DNA from 3 places in the Streptomyces sp. NPDC048442 genome. Region 2 is predicted to be linked to each of the others. Evidence: riboswitches for the same ligand, from Rfam matches in the RefSeq annotation. Region 2 holds a riboswitch; each other region holds the start of a gene.
The links. Region 2 has a riboswitch for cobalamin ahead of AB0D18_RS11070 (cobalamin biosynthesis protein). Riboswitches for the same ligand answer to the same signal wherever they lie in the genome.
Positions count from the first base shown of each region.

Region 1 (3,266 bases), on a different contig from region 2:
GGCCGGGTGGATCAACCCACGTCGCCGGTAGGGGAGTCGGCCTCACCGGTACGGGTGTCGCGCGGTGCGGCGGGCCGGGCGGTGGGCCGGGCGGTGGGCTCGGCCGTGGGCCTGCCCGTGTGCTCGGCCGCGGGTTCGGCGGTCCGGGTCACTTCGGCGCGGATCATGGCGTTGAGGGCGAGGAACGGGTCGATGGGCATGGCAAAGCCTTCTCTCGTGCAGTGATTGCGGTGATTTGCGCTGATTGCCAGGGGGCCTGCGGGTCGCCCGCGCGGGTGTGCGGGCGGGGGCCTCCTCAGCAGCGCAGCACCACGCAGCGCACCGGACACGGCTCCGGAACCCGGGTGTGCGCCCAGGTCCAGGCAACCGCTCCCGCCCGCCCAACAGGGCGTGCACGGAAGGCGGTTCGTACCGTACGGACGGGCCGGAGCACCGGACTGCGGCCGGTGCTCCTGCGCGGAGTCCCGGCGAGCACCCGCAGTTCGGTGTCCGTGCCGTCCGACATGCCCTCGGACTCGGCGGCGGACAGCGGACGCGCGTCCGGCGCGGCATCGGCCCCGGGCAGCCCCGACATCGCCAGCGCGGCAAGCACGGCGCACACGACGAACACCGCGGCGGTCGCCGCGACGCATGCGGGCAGCACCGCGCGCGCACGGCGCCGGTGCGGCGGCCGGTGGGAGCGGGGCGCGTCAGCCATGGGGCACAGGTGCCCCACGGGAGGGCCGGGTTCAGCCCGCGGAGCCGGAATTCCCCCCACCGGGGTAGGCCGGTTGGCGGTGGAGGCCGGGCGCACCGGGGGAGGGACGCCGGGCGGACCGGGGGAGGGACGCCGGGCGGACCGGGAGGCGGACGTCACGTGCGCCGCCGCCCCGCGAGGGGTTAGTGTGGCGGCGCAGCTGGTTCGCTCCGCCCGCCAGGCGGAAGCGTCGCAAGAGGGAACCCGGTGTGAATCCGGGACTGCCCCGCAGCGGTGAGTGGGAACGAAAGCCGTCATACGCACTGGACCGGTACGAACGAGTACCTCGCGGTCCGGGAAGCGGCGGCCGGTAGGTGCCGGGGAGTGATCCCTGGCGTGTCCGCGAGTCCGAAGACCTGCCACTGCCCGTACGCCACCCGTGCGTACGGCGATCTCGGCGGCCTCGTGGGAGGGCCGGTGGGAAGCAGGCGGGCTACGTGTACGGGTCCAGGTGCTCAGGGCACCCCAGATCCCCGACTCCGCTGTTTCTGCGCCGACTTGATCCTCCTCACGCGAGCCGCCCGGGATCCCCCGCGACTCGCGAAGGAGAGTTCCGTGGCAGACCGAACCGCCACCCCCGCAACCCCCGGTGCCGTCACCCCGCAGCCCGCCTGCGCCACCGTGCACGGCTACCCCCGGCAGGGCCCGCACCGCGAACTGAAGAAGGCCACCGAGGCGTACTGGGCCGGCCGCGCCGGCGCGGACGAGCTGCGCGACACCGCGGCAGCCCTGCGCCGCGACGTCTGGCAGCAGCTTGCCGACGCCGGAATCACCGAAGTCCCCGTCGGCGACTTCTCGTTGTACGACCACGTCCTGGACGCCGCCGTCACCCTCGGCGCGATTCCCGAACGGCACCGGGACGCCTTCGCCGCCGACCCGCTCGACGGCTACTTCGCCATGGCGCGCGGCACCGCCGAGGTCGCACCGCTCGAAATGACCAAGTGGTTCGACACCAACTACCACTATTTGGTGCCCGAGTTGGGGCCCGACACCGTCTTCGCCGCCGACTCGACGCGGCTCGTGGACCAGCTGCGCGAGGCGCTCGCGCTGGGCCTCGCCGAACCACGGCCCGTGCTCGTCGGCCCGGTCACCTTCCTGCTGCTCGCCAAGCCCGCCCCCGGCGTCGCCGACGGCTTCGAACCCCTCACGCTCGTGGACCGGCTGCTGCCCGTGTACGCGGAGGTGCTCGCCGATCTCCGGGCGGCCGGGGCGAGTTGGGTGCAGCTCGACGAACCCGCCCTCGTACAGGACCAGTCGCCCGCGGTCCTGAACACCGTCGCCCGCGTCTACCGCGACCTCGGTGCGCTCACCGACCGGCCGCAGCTCCTTCTCGCCTCGTACTTCGACCGGCTCGGCGACGCACTGCCGGTGCTCGCCCAGAGCCCGGTGGAAGGGCTGGCGCTGGACTTCACCGGGCCCGCCGCCGCCCATGTCGAAGCGCTCGCCGCCGTGGGCGGACTGCCCGGCAAGCGGCTCGTCGCGGGCGTCGTCGACGGGCGCAATGTGTGGATCAACGACCTCGCCCGTTCGCTCACCACCCTCGCCACCCTCCTCGGCCTCGCCGACCGGGTCGACGTTGCCCCGTCCTGCTCCCTGCTGCACGTCCCGCTCGACGCGGACGCCGAAACCGAGGTGGACCCCGAGATCGCCCGCTGGCTGGCATTCGCCCGCCAGAAGACCGGCGAGGTCGTCACCCTGGCCCGCGCCCTGCGCGAAGGCACCGACGCCATCGCCCCCCAACTCGATGCGAACAAGGCGGCGTGGGAGTCCCGGGCGGCCTCCGCGCTGACCCGCGACCCGGCGGTGCGCGCCCGTACCGCCGCCGTCACCGCCACCGACGCCCGCCGCGACCTCCCGTACCCCGAACGGGCCGCCCTCCAGCAGGCCGCACTCGGACTGCCGCAGTTGCCGACGACCACCATCGGCTCCTTCCCGCAGACCCGCGAACTGCGCACCGCCCGCGCGGATTTGAGGTCGGGACGGATCGACAGGGCCGCGTACGACGAACGGATCGCCACCGAGATCCGCGAGGTGATCTCCTTCCAGGAGAAGGCCGGCCTCGACGTACTGGTGCACGGCGAGCCCGAACGCAACGACATGGTCCAGTACTTCGCCGAACAGCTCACCGGCTATCTCGCCACCCGGCACGGCTGGGTCCAGTCATACGGCACCCGCTACGTCCGGCCGCCGATCCTGGCGGGCGACGTGTCGCGGCCCGCGCCGATGACCGTGGCGTGGACCTCGTACGCCCAGTCGCTGACCGCGAAGCCCGTCAAGGGCATGCTCACCGGGCCCGTGACCATGCTCGCCTGGTCGTTCGTACGGGACGACCAGCCGCTCGGCGACACCGCCCGGCAGGTCGCACTCGCCCTGCGTGACGAGGTCAACGACCTTGAGGCGGCGGGCAGTTCGGTCATCCAGGTGGACGAGCCCGCACTGCGCGAGACGCTGCCGCTGCGGGCCGCCGACCGGGCGGCCTACCTGGAATGGGCCACCGAGTCGTTCCGGCTCAGCACCTCCGGGGTGCGGG
Region 1 is NZ_JBEZKB010000006.1:95,149-98,414, reverse strand. Features, by position in the region: gene AB0D18_RS11580 (hypothetical protein) at 12-200, opposite strand; gene AB0D18_RS11575 (hypothetical protein) at 296-697, opposite strand; cobalamin riboswitch at 881-1,115, shown strand; gene metE (5-methyltetrahydropteroyltriglutamate--homocysteine S-methyltransferase) at 1,292-3,266, shown strand, end outside.
Region 1: another riboswitch for cobalamin. It lies ahead of metE (5-methyltetrahydropteroyltriglutamate--homocysteine S-methyltransferase); the one in region 2 lies ahead of AB0D18_RS11070 (cobalamin biosynthesis protein).

Region 2 (3,266 bases):
TCTGGCAGTTCAACAACGCCCGGGGCGCACTTCCGGGTGACCAGAATCTCTTCAACGGGTCGCTCGGCCGGTTGAGTGCGTTCACTCGTCGTTGACTCCCGTGCGAGGACCCGCCCGCGCCGCCGTTCCGGTGAAAGCGGAACGGCGGCGCGGCGTTTCGGGTCACCGGGACGCCCTGCCCAGTTCACCTTCCGTTCACTCGGGTTGCTTACGTTCCAACAGCCACTGACCTCAAACGATTGCCTGGGTAAATGGAACACATCACGCTCCTTCTCGGAATCGTGATCGTCACCGCTCTCGTGTTCGACTTCACGAACGGTTTCCACGACACTGCCAACGCGATGGCCACCACCATCTCGACCGGCGCTCTCAAACCCAAGACGGCGGTGGCCATGTCCGCCGTGCTGAACCTCGTTGGTGCTTTCCTCTCCGTCGAGGTCGCGAAAACGATCTCCGGCGGGCTCATCAACGAGAGCGGCATCACGACAGAAGTGATCTTCGCGGCGCTCGTCGGCGCGATCCTCTGGAACCTGTTGACCTGGCTGATCGGCCTGCCGTCCAGTTCCTCCCACGCACTCTTCGGCGGCCTCATCGGCGCCACCCTGATGTCGGTGGGCACCTCCGGCGTCAACGGCAGCGTCGTCATCACCAAGGTGCTGCTGCCCGCCATCGCCGCGCCGATCGTGGCCGGCATCGCCGCCTACCTGGCGACGCGGCTCACCTTCAAGCTGGCGAGCAAGACCGACGAGAAGGCCACCGCCAAGGGCTACCGGGCGGGCCAGATCGCCTCCGCCGGTCTCGTCTCGCTCGCGCACGGCACCAACGACGCACAGAAGACCATGGGTGTCATCACCCTGGCCCTGGTCACCGGCAACGTGCTGGCGCCCGGCTCCAACCCGCCCCTGTGGGTCATCGTCTCGGCCGGTGTCGCCATCGCCGCCGGTACCTACCTCGGCGGCTGGCGCATCATCCGCACCATGGGCAAGGGGCTCACCGACCTCCGTCCGCCGCAGGGCTTCGCCGCCCAGACCGGCGCCGCGACGGTCATCCTGGCCTCCTCGCACCTCGGCTTCTCCCTCTCCACCACCCAGGTCTGCTCCGGCTCCGTGATGGGCGCGGGCCTCGGCCGCAAGGGCGGCGTGGTCCGCTGGTCGACCGCGACCCGGATGTTCGTCGCCTGGGGTCTGACGCTGCCGGCGGCCGGTCTGGTCGCCGCCGCCGCGGAGTACCTGACGGGTCAGGGCGCCTGGGGCGTCACCGCCGTGGCGGTCCTGCTGGTCGCGGGCTCGGGCCTGATCTACGTCCTGTCGCGCCGCAAGCCGGTCGACCACACCAACGTCACCGCCGACGACCTGGACGCCCCGGCGACGGCCCCGGCAGCGCCCGCGGCCGAGCCCGCGGGCGTCGTCACGACCGCCATGGCGGCGGTCTCCCCTCCCCCGGCCGGTGTGTTCCCGCACGAGGTCACGCACTCCGCCACCGGCGACATAAAGGCCACCCTCCACTCCCCCGCCGAGGCGGCCCGCCCGGCCGCTTCGGTCTAAGGACGCACCCGACATGAACATCGACTGGGCAGCTCTCGGCACCGTCTTCGGTGTCAGTCTCGTGGCCACCGTGGGTCTGGTGGGCCTGTTCACCCTCGGCATCGTGGGCCTCTCCAAGCAGGCGAGCGCCGCCGCTTCGGGCGGCTCCGTGGCCATGGCGCGCACCGGCGCGTACGCCTGCTTCGCGCTGTGCGCGGCGGCCGTGGCGTACGGGATCTTCCTGATCGTCGCCTGAACCCGCGCGTCGTCGGCACCACCCGTCGTCGCCCGCACCACGCTTCACCTCACCGCCCCGTGCCTCGCGCGCGGGGCGGTTCTGCGTACGCCCCCGAGTTCCGCGGAGCGGCGCAGGTCAAGCCCAGGTTGACGGGTGTTCTCGGGGCGTGGTGGACTGCCGGAGCCAATACGGCGGCATGGAGAGGAAGCCGGTGCGAATCCGGCGCGGTCCCGCCACTGTCACGTACCGACCCACCCGGTCGTACGGAAGCCAGGAACTCCCAGCCGCTCGTCACGTCGAACCAGGGCGCGGACCCTGAGTTAAGGACACATCACCATGCCCGGCTGCGGAACCCGCAGTTCAGCCACCCCCTGCCCGAGTCCCGCCCGCGTCTTCGCGTACGGCGCCGCCGCCGGACTCCTCGGCGACCTCCTGCTCGGCGACCCCCGGCGGGGCCACCCCGTCGCCGCTTTCGGACGGGGAGCGGGCGCGGTGGAGCGGATCCTGTGGCGCGACCACCGCGGCTGGGGCGCACTGCACACCCTGGTCTGCGTCGGCGGGGCCGCCGGGGCGGCGGCCGTCGCCGCGCGCGCCGTACGCCGCTCCCCCGTCGCTTCGGTCGCCCTGACCGCCGCCGCCACCTGGTCTGTTGTCGGCGGTACGTCGCTGGGGCGCGAGGCCCGTGCCATCGGCGGAGCCCTCGCCTCCGGTGACCTCGACGTCGCCCGCGAGCGGCTGCCGCACCTGTGCGGGCGGGACCCGCAGGCCCTGGACGGGCAGCAGATGGCACGCGCGGTCGTGGAGTCGGTCGCCGAGAACACCTCGGACGCGGTCGTGGGCGCACTGGTGTGGGGCGCGGTCGGCGGCGTGCCCGGTCTGGTGGCCTTCCGGGCGGTGAACACCCTGGACGCGATGGTCGGCCACAAGTCGGCTCGCCACCGGCGCTACGGGTGGGCCTCGGCCCGCCTCGACGACGTGGCGGGCTGGCCCGGCGCCCGGCTGACGGCCGCGCTGGCCGTGCTCGCCGGGGACGATCCCCGGGGTGCGGTACGGGCCTGGCGCGCGGACGCCGCGAAGCACCCGAGCCCCAACGCGGGGCCGGTGGAGTCCTCGTTCGCCGGCGCCCTGGGCGTCACGCTCGGCGGGACGCTGTCGTACGCGGGACGCGTGGAGCACCGGGCCGTGCTGAACGGGGAGACCGGGCGGCCCGTCGCCGTACCGGACATCGAGCGTGCGGTGCGTTTGTCGCGCCGGGTGAATCTGCTGGCCCTGGCCGTGTGTGCGGCGGGGCGGCTGGCGGCCTCGTACGTGAAGGGACGTAACTCATGAGTGGCGGCGGGCTGTTGGTCGCGGGGACCACGTCGGACGCGGGAAAGAGCGTGGTCACGGCGGGGATCTGCCGGTGGCTGGTGCGGCAGGGGGTGAAGGTCGCCCCGTTCAAGGCGCAGAACATGTCGCTGAACTCGTTCGTGACGCGCGAGGGTGCGGAGATCGGGCGCGCCCAG
Region 2 is NZ_JBEZKB010000005.1:346,155-349,420, reverse strand. Features, by position in the region: gene AB0D18_RS11085 (lysozyme) at 1-95, shown strand, start outside; gene AB0D18_RS11080 (inorganic phosphate transporter) at 252-1,544, shown strand; gene AB0D18_RS11075 (hypothetical protein) at 1,558-1,779, shown strand; cobalamin riboswitch at 1,923-2,061, shown strand; gene AB0D18_RS11070 (cobalamin biosynthesis protein) at 2,098-3,090, shown strand; gene AB0D18_RS11065 (cobyric acid synthase) at 3,087-3,266, shown strand, end outside.

Region 3 (3,266 bases), on a different contig from region 2:
GAAGTTGATGTCCACGACGCGGTCGAGGAAGGTGACGGCCGTGTGGACGGTCTTGTCCAGCCGGTCCCAGTCGATCTCGCCGCTGTCCAGGACGAAGGCGCCCATGTTGATGGAGCCGAGGTTGCAGACGGCGGTCTCGCCGTCGTTGGTGACTTCGAGGATCTCGGTGCAGAGGTTGGAGGAGTGGACCGTGTGGCCGGGTTCCGCCGTCTGGTTGGCGGTGCGGTTGGAGGCGTCCTTGAAGGTCATCCAGCCGTTGCCGGTCTGCGCGAGGGTGCGCATCATGCGGCCGTACAGCTCACGCGCCGACATGGACTTCTTGGCGAGACCCTCGGCCTCGGCCTTGCGGTACGCGGCGTCGAACTCGTCGCCCCACAGGTCCACCAGCTCGGGGACGTCGGCGGGGGAGAACAGGGACCACTGGCCGTCCTGGTCCACGCGGCGCATGAACTCGTCCGGGATCCAGTGGGCGAGGTTCAGGTTGTGCGTACGGCGGGCGTCCTCACCGGTGTTGTCGCGGAGCTCCAGGAACTCCTCGATGTCCGCGTGCCAGGTCTCCAGGTAGACGGCGGCGGCACCCTTGCGCCTGCCGCCCTGGTTCACGGCCGCGACCGAGGCGTCCAGGGTCTTCAGGAACGGCACGATGCCGTTGGAGTGCCCGTTGGTGCCGCGGATCAGGGAGCCGCGGGCGCGGATGCGCGAGTACGAGAGGCCGATGCCGCCCGCGTGCTTGGAGAGGCGTGCGACCTGGTGGTAGCGGTCGTAGATCGAGTCCAGCTCGTCCATCGGGGAGTCGAGGAGGTAGCAGGACGACATCTGGGGGTGGCGGGTGCCGGAGTTGAAGAGCGTCGGCGAGGACGGCAGGTAGTCCAGGCGGCTCATCAGCCGGTAGAGGGAGGCGACTTCGGCGAGAGCCCGGTCGGAGTCGTTCTCGGCGAGGCCGGAGGCCACCCGCAGCATGAAGTGCTGCGGGGTCTCGACGACCTGGCGGGTGAGGGGGTGGCGCAGGAGGTAGCGGCTGTAGACCGTGCGCAGGCCGAAGTACTCGAAGCGGTCGTCGCCTGCCAGGTCGATCAGCGCGTCCAGCGCCGCCGCGTGCTTGGTGACGAAGTCGGCCGTACGGTCCGCGATGAGCCCTTCGCGGTGACCGACGGCGACGGACTCGGAGAAGCAGTTGACGCCCTGGGTGGCCGCCTCGTCCCGGATCGTACGGGCGAGCAGGCGGGCCGCGAGGCGCGAGTACGCCGGGTCCTCGGAGATGAGACCCGCGGCGCCCTCGGTGGCGAGCTCCCGCAGCTCGGCGGCGTCCGAACGGGCGTTGCGCCCACGCAGGGCGGCGGCGGCGACCCGGCCGGGGTCGGTGTCGGGAAGGTCGGCGGTCAGGTCGGTCAGGGTGCGCAGGAGCGCGGTCCCGGGCGCGTCCTGGTTTCCTTCGTTGCCCTGTACTGCCTGGGTGGCCGGATCGACTGGCGCGATGGTCACGTGGGGGCTCTCCCTCGCTCGGCGCGGGGCCTGCGGAGGAGGGGGCGCGCGGGCACACGGCACCCGGGAAAAGGGCACGCGTCGCCTGGCGTCCACCGGCCCAATCGCGAGGCCCGGACGTATCGGTATCCGGTTCGGTCGAGCCGGATGCGCTGTCGGCAGGTCCTCGGACTTGGCGGTACGCAAAAGCGCACATGACACACCGTTGCGGGACAGTTCCGGATTCTCACCGGATTCCCCTGCGACGACAGCGAGCACGAGCATACATGTGGTGGGTCCTCGTTGAAGAACCCACCACATCTAGTGTCGCGCGCCGTAACACTTCTCCAGTGGAAGTGGCGCAGAAGGGCGCTAGAGCTCCAGTTTGTACGTCAACAGGGATAGTCCGGGCATCGGTTCCCAGTCCCGTTCCGGGGTTCGTACGAAGCCCAGCCGCTCGTAGATCCGGTGTGCGCCGCGCATCGTCGGCTGGGTCGACATCACCACGCGTACGACCCCCTCCTCGGCCTTCGCGCGGGCCGTACAGGCGCGTACGAGGCTTTCGCCCGCCCCGCGGCCACGGGCCCGGTGCGCGACCGCGAGCATGCGGAATTCGGCCTCGCCGGGCACGGCGATGTCCTGGAGGGGGCTGCCCTGGGGAGCGTAGGTGACCGTCCCGAGGAGAGTGCCGTCGGTGTCGACGGCGACCAGCAGCTCGCCCTGGGCGGCCCGGGGTGCGGCGTCGCGCAGTACGGACGCGTACGGGTTCTCCTCGCCGCCCTCCAGGAGGCCGTCGTCCAGGTAGGCGCGGGCGGTGATCTCGCCGGCTTCGGCGTATTCGTGGGGCTCGGCGGCCCTGATCGAGAGGTCCATGGGCGCAGTGTGCAACGCGGACGGCCCGGCGCCCCACCCCATATCGAGGGGCGGGACGCCGGGCCGTACGGCAGTGCCGGGCGGGCGCTGCTCAGCAGCAGCGGAAGCCTTCGCGCGGGTTGCCCTCGCGGGCGTCGGTCCGGGCGCGCTCGAAGGCGCGGCGGGTCATCACGGCGGCGTCAGGATCGTGCGACCTGGTATGCACGACATACCGGTCGTACGCCGCCTCACCGGTGAACTCCCGTACGTACCAACGCAGTCGGGACATTTGGTGCCGGAGTGCCGCGGTGCTCATGCTTTGCTCTCCTCCTTGGCCGAGCCACCGGCCGAGCCACCGGCCGAGCCACCGGCCGGGCCACCGGTCGAGCCACCGGTCGAGCCGCCGGCCGGTCTGCCCTCCGGGCCGACGCCCGCCGCGACCAGCTCCGCCTTCTCCTCCTTGGTGGCGAAGAGCGAGGCGGGGGCGACGATCTTCGACTCCACGTAGGGGGTCTCGCTGGTCGTGACGGCCGCCGGGTGGCGGATCGCCTTGAGGCAGGCGCGGCAGGCCTCGAAGAGGACGACCACGATCAGCACGGCGAAGAGGATCGAAAGGACGCCGTCGACCGTGGAGTTGGTGACGATGGTCTCCATCTGGTCGCGGGTCTTGGCGAGTTTGAACTTCTCAAGACCGTCGTCCAGCGCGCCCTGGTAGACGTCGCGCTGGGCGAAGAAGCCCACCTTCGGGTCGGCGGAGAAGATCTTCTGCCAGCTCGCGGTGAGCGTCACCGCCACGTCCCAGAGGAGCGGAACGGCCGTCACCCAGGCGTACTTGAGGCGGCCCGACTTGATCAGCAGGGTGGTGCAGACGGCGAGTGCGACGGCGGCAAGGAGCTGGTTGGCGATGCCGAACAGCGGGAAGAGCTGGTTGATGCCGCCGAGCGGGTCGTGCA
Region 3 is NZ_JBEZKB010000010.1:86,166-89,431, reverse strand. Features, by position in the region: gene AB0D18_RS17440 (ribonucleoside-diphosphate reductase subunit alpha) at 1-1,482, opposite strand, end outside; cobalamin riboswitch at 1,622-1,763, opposite strand; gene AB0D18_RS17435 (GNAT family N-acetyltransferase) at 1,834-2,334, opposite strand; gene AB0D18_RS17430 (YbdD/YjiX family protein) at 2,426-2,629, opposite strand; gene AB0D18_RS17425 (carbon starvation CstA family protein) at 2,626-3,266, opposite strand, start outside.
Region 3: another riboswitch for cobalamin. It lies ahead of AB0D18_RS17440 (ribonucleoside-diphosphate reductase subunit alpha); the one in region 2 lies ahead of AB0D18_RS11070 (cobalamin biosynthesis protein).